3 regions of the Lysinibacillus sp. CTST325 genome follow, and region 2 is predicted to be linked to each of the others. Evidence: riboswitches for the same ligand, from Rfam matches in the RefSeq annotation. Region 2 holds a riboswitch; each other region holds the start of a gene.

Region 1 (5,160 bases), on a different contig from region 2:
GTACATCCTACTCGATTTGTGAGATTGAAGTAGTAGCGTGGATTCAACCACAATTGAATAGTACCAACTATGGATAAATTGTCTTTAAAGCTGCTCAATAAGACTGTATAAATCTTTCTTCGAACGAGGCATTTTAATGTTTTTTTTAAATAATTTTTTCTTTTGTAAGGCAACGGCCATTTCAAAGACCCATGGGCGTTCAAGATGGGCTCTTTCAAGCAAATCCTCTTGGAAGAACATTTCAACTGGATCCCCATTATAAATAATTCTCCCAGCTTCCATCACGACTATTTGATCTGCCCATTCATAGGCTAATGAAATATCATGCGTAGCTAGTAAAATTGTTCGTGCACCGTTCTCTAATGTAGCTAAATACTGTAAAACTTGTGCGCTATAATAATTATCTAGTCCAGCTGTCGGTTCATCTAATAATAAAACGGAAGGTTCCATTGCAAGTACTCCTGCCATCGCGACACGTTTTTTTTGTCCAACACTTAAAAAATGGATCGGTTTATCTAGCAATGCTTCGACTTCGGTTTGAGTGACAGCCCACGCAATTTTTTCTTCAATTTTTTCAGTTGTCCAGCCAAGATTCAAAGGACCAAAAGCAATATCTTGTTTAACTGTGCCAGAAAAAAGCTGGTTGTCTGCATCCTGAAAAACAATACCAACCTGTTGGCGTAATTCTTTTAATGCTTTTCTACTATAGTTCAGTTCATTACCACAAAAGGATATAGTTCCAGCAGTAGGCTTCAAAATACCATTTAAATGCTGAAATAACGTTGATTTTCCAGCTCCATTATGACCAAGTAAAGCGATTTTTTTCCCCTTTGGAATTTGAAGTGTAATATCTGTTAAGGCATGAGTTCCATCTGCATAAGCGTAGGATAAATGTGTTAAATCAAAGTATAAATCAGTCATCAGAAAAGACCTCCATAAATGATGAGGAGTATAAAAATAGCAGCAATACCTACCCAATTTTTCGTGTTATAGATAAGATCATCTTGCCAATAGACAGCTTCGCCACCACGCGCTTCCATCGCATTGGTTAGCTCACGACTACGTTGGAACATCTCGACAAATAAAGCTGCAATTAGCATTGATACCGAGCGAAGCCACTGCATAGGGGAGCTGTATCCTAAACGTGCCTGTTGGGCAAGATGAATTTTTTGCATACTATCTAAAAAGATAAAAATAAAACGATACGTTAGCTCTACTAACTCTACAAATAGAGTTGGAAGTCGCCATTGTCGTAGCACGTAACAAATAGATTGGACTGATGTTGTGAGAATTAAAAAATACAAACAGCTAATGCTGCCAAGGACGATGAAAAAAAGCTGTTGCGCTGTCACGAGGCTCGCACTGCCGATAAAAATCGTCCAACTATTAAGTGAAAATGACCAAATATGAGGTGGTAGCGTGCTAGTTGTTGGCGCTATAGAAATTAAAATGGACACTAAACTTGATAGTAAAAAAAATCCAGGTAGCAATAGTAATTTAGCGTAATATTTGGCAGGGATTTTTGCGCTTAAAATGATAAAAGCACTCATCACAATAAATGTAATGAGTGAAATTCGTTCATCTCTCATGATAAGCGACAATATAAGTAGTCCAAGGGATAACGTCATTTTTTCTAGCGGATGAACAGACGCTAATTTATTCAAATAAGCATACTTATCAATGCGTAACATCGCGTTTAACCTTCTTTATGCTTACCGCGCATTAAGCCGATGAAATAGCCAATAAATCCAGCGCCAATAGCAGCTTGTAGTGCGAATAATAAGCTTTCAATTTCACCACTTGGTGGCTCCCATAAGCTTTCAAACCATGGCTCGTAGCTAGCATCTATTTCACCAATAGCTGCCTCCGCTTCGCCATCAGCCCCTTCGAATTCTGCACCTTTTTGAATAAATAGAGGAACGATTGCTAATAACACAACAATGGCTAAAAGCAGTAAGTTTTTTTTCATTTTAGTGAGCCTCCTTTGCTGAGAAAACACGTAAAGCTTTTAATTCACTCACATTGTATTTTTTCAGGAAGTTCATAACGATCACTGTTAAAATTCCTTCACTAACAGCAAGAGGAATTTGTGTTAACGCAAAAATACTAGCAAATTTTGTGAATGAAGCCATAAAGCCTCCGACCTCAGAAGGGAAGGCAAGAGCTAATTGTACAGAAGTGACAACATATGTACCTAAGTCACCAAGCATTGCTGCTAAAAAGACAGCGATGGAAAAGGATAGTCCCATTTTTTGTGAGCCCTTAAATACATAGTACGCGATAATAGGACCCATAATTGCCATGGAAAAAGTATTTGCCCCTAATGTTGTAAGCCCACCATGTGCTAACAGTAATGATTGGAATAATAATACGATTGTCCCGATAACACTCATCGCTAATGGTCCAAAAAGAACTGTTCCAAGCCCAACTCCAGTTGGATGAGAGCAACTCCCTGTTACAGAAGGAATCTTTAAGGCTGATAGCACAAAGGCAAAGGCACCGGATAGCCCTAATATCATTTTTGTTTCCGGATTTTCATCAATGGTTTTACGAATAGAACGTAATCCTAAAATAATAAATGGAATCGATATGACCCACCAAAAAATCGCCCATTCGATTGGCAAAAAGCCCTCCATAATATGCATCGCAAATGCACGATTTGGCACGAATAAAAATGCCAATAAGAAATAACTAAGCTTCCAACCAGAAAATTTCAAAAATCTCTCCTCCTCACATTAAAATTTTTCAAATTAGCGTGCGAAAATAAAAAAACACTTTTCCAGTTGTGGAAAAGTGCATAGCTAAAAAAGCAAATAAAATTCTAATCTGCTAAGCCGCACACCCATCCTCGTAGGTTGAAACGATCACATGTTTTTCGGCAGGTCTCCTGGCTTTAGTTCAACGTTTTATAGGCCTTCCCATCCTTTGGACAGTGACATTCTTTATAAAACTCCCTAATACAGTGGCGGGACCGCGCCGGACTTGAACCGGCTTCCCTTTTAAGCGAATTGCTGAACAATTCGCACCGAAAAAAGATGAAGTTGTGAGATTTCACGACAAAGTGTAACATGAATTTCCATATATATGCTATACTTTTTGTGAAAAAATTTGAAATTGAGTGTCTATGTCGAAAATTTAGATAAATAGAAAATGGATGTCGCATTTTTCTATGGAATTTTAAAAAAATTGTCACAAATTAAGAAAGAAATATTGAAATTTTAAAAAAATAAGCTATGATAGAAACAGTTTTCTATTACATAAAAAAACTATAAATTCATATAAAACGTCCATAAGTGCTTGAATATTCAAGATAATAGGGAAATCGGTGAAAGTCCGATACAGCCCCCGCTACTGTAATAGCTATGAAATCGCGGATGCCACTAGTGAAAACTTGGGAAGGCGCGAAAGTAAAAGGAAGCTTAAGTCAGGAAACCTGCTTATGTGATGATGCATGCAAACTTTTCGGAGGGAGAAGTTGAAGCGAAAACGAGTACCCGTATATATTCGTTTTTATTTGGCTTCTACTAAACCTTTACTCTTCGTCTAGAGTAAAGGTTTTTCTTTTTTTAAAAAGCAAATGAGGGGAGAACGACTATGACAACTTGGAATTTAGAGGGGATGAAAACACATCTTTTTATTTGCAATGGTAGTAGCTGTATGAAAAAAGATGCTGAGGACATTACACAGGCAATTCGTGATGAAATACAGTTACTGGAGCTTGATAAGGAAATACATACGACAAGGACCCGCTGTAATGGCAGGTGTAAGGATGCTTGTGTTGTCATTGCATATCCTCAGGGAAATTGGTACCGAGTGCCGACGCAGGAGCATGCGAGAATACTAGTTCAAGATTTAAATCATGAAGCGTTACATAATGAGCATGTCTTTACATTGCGTGAAGGTTCGTTGCAGCGTACAGCACAAACAACAGCCATTAAAGGCATTGAAAAGGTGAAAGAGGGGTAACAAAATGGCACAAAAAGGTAAGATTTTCGTAGTTGGCTTTGGCCCTGGAGACTTTAAACATATTACGACTCGTGCTGTGGAGGCACTACAACAAAGTCATATGATCATAGGCTATAAAACTTATGTTGAACTGATTCAGGATTTAGTTAGTGCAAAATCAATTATTAGTACTGGTATGACAGAGGAAGTTTCACGTGCACAGGAAGCGGTGCGTCAAGCAGAGGCTGGAAGTATCGTATCGGTCATTTCCAGCGGTGATGCCGGGGTTTATGGAATGGCAGGATTAGTGTATGAGGTATTAATCGAGCTAGGCTGGACAGAAGCAACTGGTATCGAGGTAGAAATTGTTCCAGGTATTTCAGCTATTAATTCATGTGCAAGTTTACTAGGTGCTCCCATTATGCATGACGCCTGTACTATTAGTTTAAGTGACCACTTAACACCTTGGAATTTAATTGCAAAAAGAGTAGAAGCGGCAGCAATGGCGGATTTTGTTATTGCTCTTTATAACCCGAAAAGTGGACGTCGTACGAGACAAATTGTAGAGGCACAACGAATTTTACTGGAATATCGTTCGCCAGATACACCAGTTGGACTTGTGAAAAGCGCATATCGTGACCGTCAGGAAATAACGATGACTACTTTAGCAGAAATGCTTGAACATGATATCGGCATGTTAACAACGGTTATTATCGGGAATTCAACAACGTTCTTCTACGACAATAAAATGATTACGCCACGTGGATATCAGCGCAAATATACACTTGGTGAGGAAAAACAACCGTTACGACCACATCAACGACTTAAGGAAGAAAATGAACCATGGGCGATGAATCAAGAAACCGGAGCAGCGCGTAATGATTTTGCGACAGATCCTAATGCCAATCGTATTAAGCCCAGTTTAGCCATAACACCACAACCAAAGCCTGAAAAATCGTCACTTGAAATGGCGACAGCAGCTCTTGCAATGGTTAAGGGAACGAGCACGGTGAAAGTATCACCTAAGCGTGTTCAACAAAAAATCGAATCTATTTTTGAATTAGCGGTTAGTCCTGGGGTAGCCAATAAGTTCTTTACTCCTCAACAAATGAAGACGTTAGCTGAAGTAGTTGGTGAGGAAGGAACGATGGAGTATACACCAGACCATCAAATTCATTTGAAAATTCCAACGTCTGAGCCTGAAGAGATTACCGC
Region 2 (5,160 bases):
GCAGAAGAAGAAAAATGAAGTAGACGAGAAAAAAGTTGTCACTATGTTGGAAAATGGCGAAATCACACCAGAAGAAGCCATTAAACTCTTAAAAGAAGAATAAGGAGGAATTTATTATGAAAGAGGAAATCTCAAGAGTGTTAACAATGGTTCAAGAAGGTAAGATTGATGCAGATAAGGCATCGGAACTAATTCAAGTATTAAAAGAGAAAGCAGAAACAGAGGAAAACCTTTTAGAAACACCGACTAAATATTTAGATAAAACTTTAAAAATTCGTGTTGTATCAGCCGAAAATGATAACGTCACGGTCAATTTGCCTTTAAAGCTTGTCAAGGTTGTATTAATGGCTGGACACAGCATCGCAGCGAGTATCCCTCAATCGGAAAAATACGTTAAAGATATAGACATAAACCTTATTATCGAAGCAATCGAAAATGAATTAGATGGCCAAATTGTTGATATTAAATCGGCTAACGGGGATACCGTTTCGGTCATTATTGAATAGTGATTTGCTTATGATGTATGTAAAAGTGAAAGCTAAAGACGTTCGGTTTACCATTCCAGTTCCATACGCTATGTTAAACATTGTTATTTCAATTTTGTCTTCAAAATTTGTTCAGCAAAAAGCAAACAAATGGACAAAAGAGCACTTCGAAAGAAAAAAACTGAACTTTACCTTTCCGCTAATTGACAAAGAAGCGCTAAAGCCTATTGTCAAGGAACTGAAAAATTATAAGGGAATCGTGCTAGTCGATGTCAAAGCTAAAGACGGTACTGAGGTTAAGGTTAAACTATAATTTACAACTCCTTATTAGCATTTTGAAGTAAAAAGCCTAATTTTCTTGCTTACAATATCGAGAAAATCAATAAAGTTATTTCATTTTAAAATTCACAGACGAGCATAATCGGCTCTAATTTAGAACGTGTTATAGCAAGTATTATTATTTTGGCGAATCGATCACAATCCTTGATACTTCATAAATCGCCACTATAGAAATGTAAATTTAATCAAACGAAAGAATAAATAACCTATCTATTTATTCCCACGATTTGCAATCATGTATGATTTAGTGGAAACTTTCTCAAATTGGGATGAGGGTTTAATTATACTCAAGCGTGAATAAAAAGAGCATGTTTTTTATCAAAAACATGCTCTTTGTTATTTAAAGAAAACGAATGATTACATATAATTTGATAGAAAAGTTTATGCAACACTTTTTTGAATTATTATTAAATTAGTCATATGTAAAATAGCTATGTAAATCCCTCGATTTATCCTCAATGTCCACGAGTTACTTCTTTCACGGCTTGCAACTTCCTCTAAAGTTTCGTTTAGTTCCATCAAGCCCCCAGATAATCCCCCAATCTAACGTATCCGAACGATGTTGAAAGAGTATCTTCTTGTCATCGTTTCCCACAGGAATTGTCGATTCGGTGCTTATAATTGGTTTGCAATAAGTATTAGCATTTACTAAATAAGAAGCCTCTTTTCTTTTTACAAGCTTTGAAAATGGCTTTGTTGATATCCATTAACAATCTTTTTTGTACGAAATAGTGCTAAAAAATGTAGGATAGTTCTTGAAAAACGAAAAATAGCTTTTTATGATCAGGCTTCTCTAAATTTCAACTATATTGATTGTTTTGAAAACTCTATGTTAAGGTGAATAGACAAATTGAATATGCTGAATTTTGGTGGTTCAAATGGATTGGATTCCATTTGATTAAAAGGGAAGTTGGTGAGAGTCCAACACTGTCCCGCAACTGTATTTAGGAGTTCGATAACAAGGCCACTGTTTTGTTTGTCAAAATGGGAAGGTGTTATTGTAGCGTTGATCATAAGTCAGGAGACCTGCCACTAAGGTAAGCATCAATTGACCTACGAGGATAGGGAGGTGTTAGCTACTGCATGATCTTTGTGAATTCATGTAAATTCACTGTTTTTTTGCTCTGTCATGCTTTTGTAGATTAACAACTTCTAAAGGGGTAGAAGTTGTTTTTTTGTTGTTCTTTCGTGTTTGAATGGTAACGCTTACAAGAATAATTAAACAAAGGGGTTGTAATGAATGGAGTTAAATTATTCACCAGGTCTCGATGGAATCATTGCCGCTGAAACAAAGCTATCTTTTTTAGACACTGTAGGAAGTCAAATTGTTATTCGAGGGTATGATTTGATTGAATTATCACAGAGATATTCGTATTTAGACATTGTCTACTTATTGTTACATGGGGAAATACCAATTACCGAGCAACGAAATGACTTACAGGACAAGTTGAAATTTAATTACGAGGTTCCACAGGAGATATTTCAAATTTTCAAGTTATTGCCTAATGGGACACATGCTATGGATGGACTTAGAACAGGAATTTCTGTTTTAGCAGGCTATGATGAGCAAATCAATAATCGTTCTACTGAAATGAATTTGATGCGAGCATATAGACTTTTAGGTGGCATGCCAAACATCGTAGCGAATAGCTATCGAGTATTAAATGGTCAAGACGTCGTGGAGCCTGATAGCCAGCTTTCCTATAGTGCTAATTTTTATTACATGATTTCTGGCAGAAAACCAACTGCGTTAGAAGAAGAAATCTTTGATCAGTCACTCGTTTTATATAGTGAACATGAGATGCCAAATTCAACGTTTACAGCTCGTGTGATTGCCTCTACACATTCTGATTTGTATGGTGCTTTAACTGGGGCTGTCGCATCATTGAAAGGTAATTTACATGGTGGGGCAAACGAGGCAGTGATGTATATGCTTCTTGAAGCCAAAACAGTAGAAGGCTTTGAGACATTGCTGAAAAATAAACTACTAAATAAAGAAAAGATTATGGGCTTTGGCCATCGTGTATATATGAAAAAGATGGACCCAAGAGCGCAAATTATGAAAGAGGCTTTGCACAAATTATGTTTGGAGCAAGGGGATGACCGTTTATATCACATGTGTGAAGCTGGCGAAAAAGTGATGGTACAGGAAAAAGGATTATACCCAAATTTAGATTATTATGCGGCACCAGTGTACTACATGCTTGGTTTGCCGATTGAAATATTTACACCAATCTTCTTTGGCTCACGAACGATTGGCTTATGTGCTCATGTGATAGAGCAGCATGATAATAATAGATTATTTAGACCTCGTGTCAATTATATTGGCGAGCGTCATAACCTTGAAGAATTATCAGTATAATCAAGTTTTAACAACTCACCATAGAGCTGATGGGCATTCTGACCAATGTCCATCAGTATACTAGTATGGCAAAATTATACAATGAAAGGAAGATATAGATGATTAAAACAAATGAAATTTCTAAAACAGATCAATTACTAACTGATATTGCCGATTACGTATTAAATACAACGATTACAAGTGAAGAAGCATACGAAACAGCACGTTATGTTTTATTGGATACTTTGGGTTGTGGCATTTTAGCCTTACAGTATCCTGAGTGTACGAAACTTCTTGGTCCAGTAGTACCAGATACAGTCGTCCCTAATGGCACACGTGTTCCAGGAACTTCCTATGTTCTTGATCCAGTTAGAGGCGCCTTCAATATCGGTTGTATGATTCGTTGGTTGGATTATAACGATACTTGGCTTGCGGCTGAATGGGGACATCCATCAGATAATTTAGGTGGGATATTAGCTGTTGCAGATTATTTGAGTCGCGTACGTATTGCAGAGGGTAAAGAGCCTCTTAAAATGAAAGACGTTTTAGAAATGATGATACAAGCCCATGAAATACAAGGCATTCTAGCACTAGAAAATAGCTTAAATCGTGTAGGTTTAGATCATGTTCTGTTTGTCAAAATTGCGACAACAGCCGTTGTGACAAAGGCATTAGGTGGCTCTCATCAAGAAATTATCAATGCGTTGTCAAATGCTTGGATTGATAATTCGAGCTTACGAACATATCGACATGCACCTAATACTGGTTCAAGAAAATCATGGGCTGCTGGAGATGCAACAAGTAGGGCAGTGCAAATAGCTATGATGGCTGTGAAAGGCGAAATGGGTTATGCAACTGCCCTTTCAGCACCTGGCTGGGGATTCCAAGACGTTCTCTTTAATAAACAAGAATTAAAACTTGCGAGACCACTTGCATCTTATGTCATGGAAAATGTTTTATTCAAAGTTTCTTATCCAGCCGAGTTTCATGCACAAACCGCCGCGGAATGCGCAGTGCATTTACATCATGAAGTGAAAAATCGATTAAATGAAATTGAAAAAATTGAAATTACTACACATGAATCTGCCATTCGCATCATCGATAAAGAGGGACCTCTCAATAACCCAGCTGATCGTGATCACTGTATTCAATACATTATAGCAATTGGTCTCATCTATGGCGACATTACAGCAGACCACTATGAAGATGATGTGGCCGTAGATCCACGTATCGATGACTTGAGAAATAAAATGGTGGTCGTTGAAAAAACACAATATACAATGGATTACTTAGACCCGGAAAAACGCTCGATTGCCAATGCTGTACAAGTTTATTACAAAGATGGCACATCATCAGAGCTAGTTGAGTGTGAATATCCATTAGGACATCGATTCCGTCGTGAGGAAGCATTCCCTCAAATCATTGATAAATTCCAGCAAAACATTGGTACACATTATTCTCAAAAACAATTCAATAAAATTAATCAGATTTGTGCTGATAAAGAGCTTGTCGAAAATAGCTATGTTCATGAATTTGTAGATTTATTCGTTTAAATTCATTCCGCAGATGGCACGGAATCAGAAAAAAGTTCTTTGTGCAGCATAATTGATTATTGGGAGGTTTTTATAGATGGCGTGGATTGTGAACGAAGCAATTTCACAAAAACAAATGGCACAACAGTTTCGAGCTCTCATAACTCGTTCAACCATTTTACAAATACCAGGAGCTCATGATGCAATGGCTGGTTTAATGGCTAAAAAAGTTGGCTTTGAGGCATTATATCTTTCTGGAGCTGCCTACACTGCAAGTAGAGGCTTACCTGATTTAGGAATGATTTATTCAAATGAGGTTGCTCAGCGTGCTAGCGATATTATCCGAGCTACTAATTTACCAATTCTAGTGGATATCGATACTGGCTTTGGTGGTGTATTAAACGTTGCTCGCACAGCTCGTGAAATGGTAGAGGCAGGGGTGGCCGCTGTACAGCTTGAGGAT
Region 3 (5,160 bases), on a different contig from region 2:
CCAAGCTCAAGATACTACTGTGGGCATTTATTTAAATGCTGTTCTTGAAGCGAAAAGCGTTGCAGATTTAATGGACCGTGTCGTAGCGGTAAAAACATTAATGGATGCTGACCAAGAATTAGTAGATCAACAAGAAGCGGATAAAGCTAACTTAGAGAAACAAAAAGTGACATTAGATGAAAAACAAAAAGAGCTTCAAAAGCAATTCCAAGAGCTTCAACAAAAGGAAAGCGAAATGGAAGTAAAAAAAGCTGAAAATGAAGCGAAATCTCTTGCATTAAAGGCACAAATTGCAACGAAACAAGAAGAAGAACGTTTAGAAGCAGAACGTAAAGCAGCAGAGGAAGAAGCAGCTCGTTTACGTGCACTTCAAGCAGCTACTCCGGTAGTACAAGCAACGAATAACAACGCTAACGATAATAATGGTAACAATAATAACAGTAATACTAGCAACGCTAGCAATAGTGCCAAAGCGAACAATGAAAAATCATCACAAAAAGTCGTTGTTGGTTCTGGTTCGGGTACTGCATCTTCAGGTGATGCAATTTCAACTGCAAAGCAATTCTTAGGTCGTAGCTATGTTTGGGGCGGCAGTAACCCATCAACAGGATTTGACTGTTCAGGTCTTGTACAATGGTCTTACAAACAAGCTGGTGTATCTTTACCACGTACAGCATCACAACAATATTTAGCAACACAACGTATTTCAGCAAGTGAAGCACGTGTAGGTGACCTAGTATTCTTCAGCTATGGTTCAGGCATAGCGCATGTTGGTATTTACTTAGGGAATAACACGATGATCGATGCTCAAAATAAAGGTGTTGTCATTGAATCACTTGATTGGTGGAATCAATATTTAGTAGGCTTCGGTCGTATTCAATAAGCCCTACTATTATATAGACGATTTAAATAGCAAAAAGGTCATCTTTGTAAAAAAAATTACAAAGATGACCTTTTTTAATATTTGACGGTATTCAAGATTCTGCGAGTAAACCTATCATCCCGGTATAGTTATCCATTAATTTAGGCTCGACTACTCGATGAATAATGAGTAAAATAACATCTAGGATGAATAAATTTACATAAGTAGATATATTTACTATCATATTACCAGTTACTAAAATGGAAATAGAGCCGATGAAAGGTATAGCATCAATTATCGCTATAATGATTGTCATCGTTATAGCGTATTTCACTTGGATTCGTAGAAGGCCAATTCCAATCATAAAAAATGTGTCTTTTATAGCTGAAAGAAATGTTTCCTTGCATATTGATACTCATTTCTGATAATTTTGAAATATAACAATTAGGGATCTTACTGTGAAATTAAAAGTGTTTGTGACTTTAGTTTCGTAGTAGTAAAGTAATGAATGATAGAAATTAGAATAATACTTACAAGTTTGCCATTTTTGCGTTCTGAAACAATAAAGGTAGGGATGAATCATGGAAAAAGAGATTTTGCAACTTTTTAGTAATTTAACAGAGCATGACCGTGATATTCAATACAAATCATACGAAGAATTAATGAAAATTATGCAGGAACCAGTTGATTGGACATATTCAGTTTGGGAACAACTTGTTCAGGCTCTTACATACAAAAATGGGCATGTGCGTGCAAGTGCTGCACAATTTTTATGCGCATTGGCAGCAAAAAGTGATCCTGAAGAAAGGGTATTAGAGGACTTCTTAAAGATTTGGGCAGTAACGTATGATGAAAAAACAGAAACTGCGAGGCATACTTTGCAGGCAATTTGGAGAATAGGTTTAGCAGGGCAGGTCCAAAGAGATTTAGTCGTGTCATATTTGGCGAAAAGATTTCAAATATGCATAGACGAAAAGCACCCGACATTGATACGCTATGATATTATTGTATCTTTTAAAAAGCTATTCGATGCAACGAAAGACCCGAAACTACTAGAGATTGCACAGCGCTTAATTGAAGAAGAAGAAGATGTTAAATACAAAAAGAAATATAAGAATGCCATCCGTTAAAAGTAGTAAAATAGCTGTTTTTACGCAATTTCTTTCGTAGAGATAGCCTTTATAACATCAATCTATGAAGTATAACTAATACCTGCACGAGCATGAGAAATACCCGTGGGGGCAATGAAAACATCCGCGTGCATAAGGTAATACCTGCATGATTTTTATCCATCGTATTTGTGTATTCTATTCCACAGCTATTTTTTCCTATTAATCTATGTTAAACTGCTTAACAAGTGAATAATTCTTGCAGAATAAGGGTGCTGAATTATAGCATAATCGGGAATTCGGTGAAAAACCGAAGCTGTTTCCGCAACTGTAAGTACAGGAATCATAAAGATACACCACTGTCGAAATATCTGATGGGAAGGTTATTTTATGACTCACAACGTGATTGAATGTAGTGAACTGTACAAGCCAGGAGACCGACCTTTGTTTGAACGTATGATAACTCTTCGGAAGCTAGGAGAAAATGCGGCAATTACATAGGCTATGTCGTGTCTATACGACACTATTTATGTTATTTTCGTTGTTTCCTTATGAGTGGGAACAACGTTTTTTTATGTACACGTATAATTCACCTGATGGAATGCTAGGGAGGGTGTTTATCTTCATTCAAATGAAGATAAAGCCTTCGGACACATTGTTTATCTGCGCGACAGCGGCAAATGTTTTCTGTAGCGACAGCTACAATTACGCTTAGGCGAGATTGATAAAGTAAGAATTTTTCACGAAGGAAAGCGGGGACTTAGATTTGAAAAAAGATGCACGTTATTCTTGTTATCCGTTTATGCGTGAAAAGGCATCAACAGTAGATTTTGAAATTCGAACAGATAGCCTTACAACACATATTGGCGTCGCTTTGGGAGCGGTAAAAAAGGAAACGGTAGAGGTAGTAGCAGGTGATTTATTAGCTATTTTACCAATGGCTTACCATGTGAATGGCTCAGTCCGAGGTAAATTGGCGGTAACCGAAGATGATTTGACTTGGCTAAGTGATCGCTATGATTTCTACGTTAGCTATGTTAAAGAAGAAATACAAAACTTTGTATTACCACAAGGGACAGGGGCTGCTACTTCATTACATTTATGCCGTAGTGAGGCGAAAAAATCATATCGCGTTTTACACAAAGTATCTGAAGAACGGGAAGTACCAGCTATTCTCTTTGATTATTTAGGATTACTAGCCAATGTCTTTTTTGTAATGGCTGTCTATATGAATCAGCATGCTGGTATTGCTGAAATACCGTTTATTAGTAAGTCATACCCGATGAAAAAGAAAAAGGAGAAACAATGAAATGAAAAAAATGTTTAAGCTACAATGGCTTTCTGTGTTGATGCTGGCACTAGTATTAGTTGGCTGTGGCACGAAAGAGGATACTAATAAAGAAGCTACTTCTAAGGAAGATCAACAAGTTGAGAAAACTAGCTATAAAGTTAAGGATGACCGTGGAGTAGAGGTAGAGTTTGATGCTGCACCTAAAACTATTGTTTCATTACAACCGAGTAATACAGAAATTTTATTTGCTCTAGGTGTGGGTGATAAAATCGTTGGTGCAACTGAGTATGATACGTATCCAGAAGAAGCACAAAAAATTGAGCGCGTCTCTAGTTCTACAACATTCAATAGTGAGCGTATTTTAGCCCTAAAGCCAGATGTCGTTATTGCCTATACAACTGGAGGCGATGAAGAAAATTTAAATGCCTTAAAAGGTCTCGAAGATGCGGGTATTAAAGTGTTTGCGATTCAATCAGCTAAATCATTTGATGATGTTTATGGGGATATCGAACAAATCGCTACAGTTATGGGAATCAAAGATAAAGGCGACAAGTTAAATGTAGATATTAAAGCTAAAATTGCGGAAGTCCAAGCAAAAGTTAAAGATGTGAAAAAACCAAAAAATATCTACTTAGAAATTAGTCCAAAGCCAGACATCTATACAGCTGGTTCTGGTACATTCCAACAAGAGATTTTAAATGCGGCACATGTTAACAACGTTTTTGCTGACCTTGAAAGCTGGGCAAAGGTATCTGAGGAAGATATCATAGCGAAAAATCCAGAAGTCATTTTAACAACAGTAAACTATGTGGAAAATTCAGCGGCAGAAATTCTTTCTCGTGATGGATGGAATTCAATTCCTGCCATTCAAAATAAAGCGGTTTATTCTATAGATACTGATATCTCAAACCGTCCAGGTCCACGTATTGGCGAAGCTGTTGAGTTAGTAGCAAAAGCAACATACCCTGAGTTATTTAAATAGTCTATATTGAAAAAGAGTATTTTGGAGCTGTCCTTTATGGGCAGCTTTTTTGATGGGTAATTATCTGGTAGTGAGAGATTTACTATGAAGATTCCTTGGCCCTGCTCCGCTTTGGAGAAAAAGTGGTCGGGTAGAGTGGAAAACTACTCCGCTTTGAAGAAAAAGTGAAGGGTGGAGTGGATAACTGCTCCGCTTTGATGAAGAAGTGATCGGGAGAAGTGGATAAGTGCTCAGCTATGATGAAAAAGTGATCAGGTAATACGGTCGCCACCTCCTCCTCAATAAAGTATCGCTGAAATCCCCCCCTCATCGTTCGAAGTAGCGTATGGTATTTCCTAGTTCGAAAATTGGTATTATATCGAATTGTTCTATAATATAGAGATAAGCATGCTTGCTAACAGAGAGAGGTGCAGTGAATGAAACAGTTTGATATGAAGATTGTTCCGTTTGAAGCAATTTATAATTTTCGTGATATGGGTGGTTATAAGTCGAAAGATGGGCGTGCCGTTAAGAATGGTTTGATTTATCGTTCAGCAGCACTTGGTAAAATGACGGAAGCGGATAAGGAGCTATTTAAAACACTAGGTGTGAAAACAATTTTTGATTATCGAGACAACCATGAGGCTCAAAATAATCCTAATCCGGTATTTCCATATGCCAAGTATATTCAAATACCAGCAAAGGGAAATCATGCTTTTGAGATGCCTACAAACACTGGTGGAAAAGATTTTTATAAGGTTGTAAGCCCAGAGATGTTCCGAGAATTTTATGCACAAATGCCTTTTAATAATGACTCGTTTAAAAAGTTAATAGCAACGATTCAACATCCTGAAAATTTAGGGCTTGTTCATCATTGTGCGGTCGGGAAGGATCGAACAGGTATTGGCAGTGCACTTATTTTACTTGCTTTAGATAT

The links. A riboswitch is a leader RNA that binds a small molecule or an ion and turns the genes downstream of it on or off. The one in region 2 is predicted to bind cobalamin.
Region 1: it holds a riboswitch for cobalamin, as region 2 does, so the genes downstream of both, ACYQ73_RS23325 (energy-coupling factor ABC transporter permease) here and mmgD (citrate synthase) in region 2, are expected to answer to the same signal.
Region 3: it holds a riboswitch for cobalamin, as region 2 does, so the genes downstream of both, ACYQ73_RS19545 (hypothetical protein) here and mmgD (citrate synthase) in region 2, are expected to answer to the same signal.

What each region holds. Positions count from the first base shown of each region.
Region 1 covers NZ_BAAFHO010000015.1:35,269-40,428, forward strand. Annotated here, with positions in the region: gene ACYQ73_RS23310 (energy-coupling factor ABC transporter ATP-binding protein) at 85-921, opposite strand; gene cbiQ (cobalt ECF transporter T component CbiQ) at 921-1,691, opposite strand; gene ACYQ73_RS23320 (energy-coupling factor ABC transporter substrate-binding protein) at 1,697-1,969, opposite strand; gene ACYQ73_RS23325 (energy-coupling factor ABC transporter permease) at 1,971-2,717, opposite strand; cobalamin riboswitch at 2,861-3,046, opposite strand; cobalamin riboswitch at 3,275-3,456, shown strand; gene ACYQ73_RS23330 ((2Fe-2S) ferredoxin domain-containing protein) at 3,595-3,966, shown strand; gene cobJ (precorrin-3B C(17)-methyltransferase) at 3,971-5,160, shown strand, end outside.
Region 2 covers NZ_BAAFHO010000002.1:288,646-293,805, reverse strand. Annotated here, with positions in the region: gene ACYQ73_RS06845 (DUF2089 domain-containing protein) at 1-103, shown strand, start outside; gene ACYQ73_RS06840 (SHOCT-like domain-containing protein) at 117-506, shown strand; gene ACYQ73_RS06835 (hypothetical protein) at 517-798, shown strand; cobalamin riboswitch at 1,678-1,872, shown strand; gene mmgD (citrate synthase) at 2,065-3,186, shown strand; gene ACYQ73_RS06825 (bifunctional 2-methylcitrate dehydratase/aconitate hydratase) at 3,285-4,718, shown strand; gene prpB (methylisocitrate lyase) at 4,795-5,160, shown strand, end outside.
Region 3 covers NZ_BAAFHO010000010.1:57,303-62,462, forward strand. Annotated here, with positions in the region: gene ACYQ73_RS19530 (C40 family peptidase) at 1-883, shown strand, start outside; gene ACYQ73_RS19535 (hypothetical protein) at 975-1,226, opposite strand; gene ACYQ73_RS19540 (hypothetical protein) at 1,444-1,992, shown strand; cobalamin riboswitch at 2,224-2,431, shown strand; gene ACYQ73_RS19545 (hypothetical protein) at 2,738-3,280, shown strand; gene ACYQ73_RS19550 (ABC transporter substrate-binding protein) at 3,282-4,244, shown strand; gene ACYQ73_RS19555 (tyrosine-protein phosphatase) at 4,661-5,160, shown strand, end outside.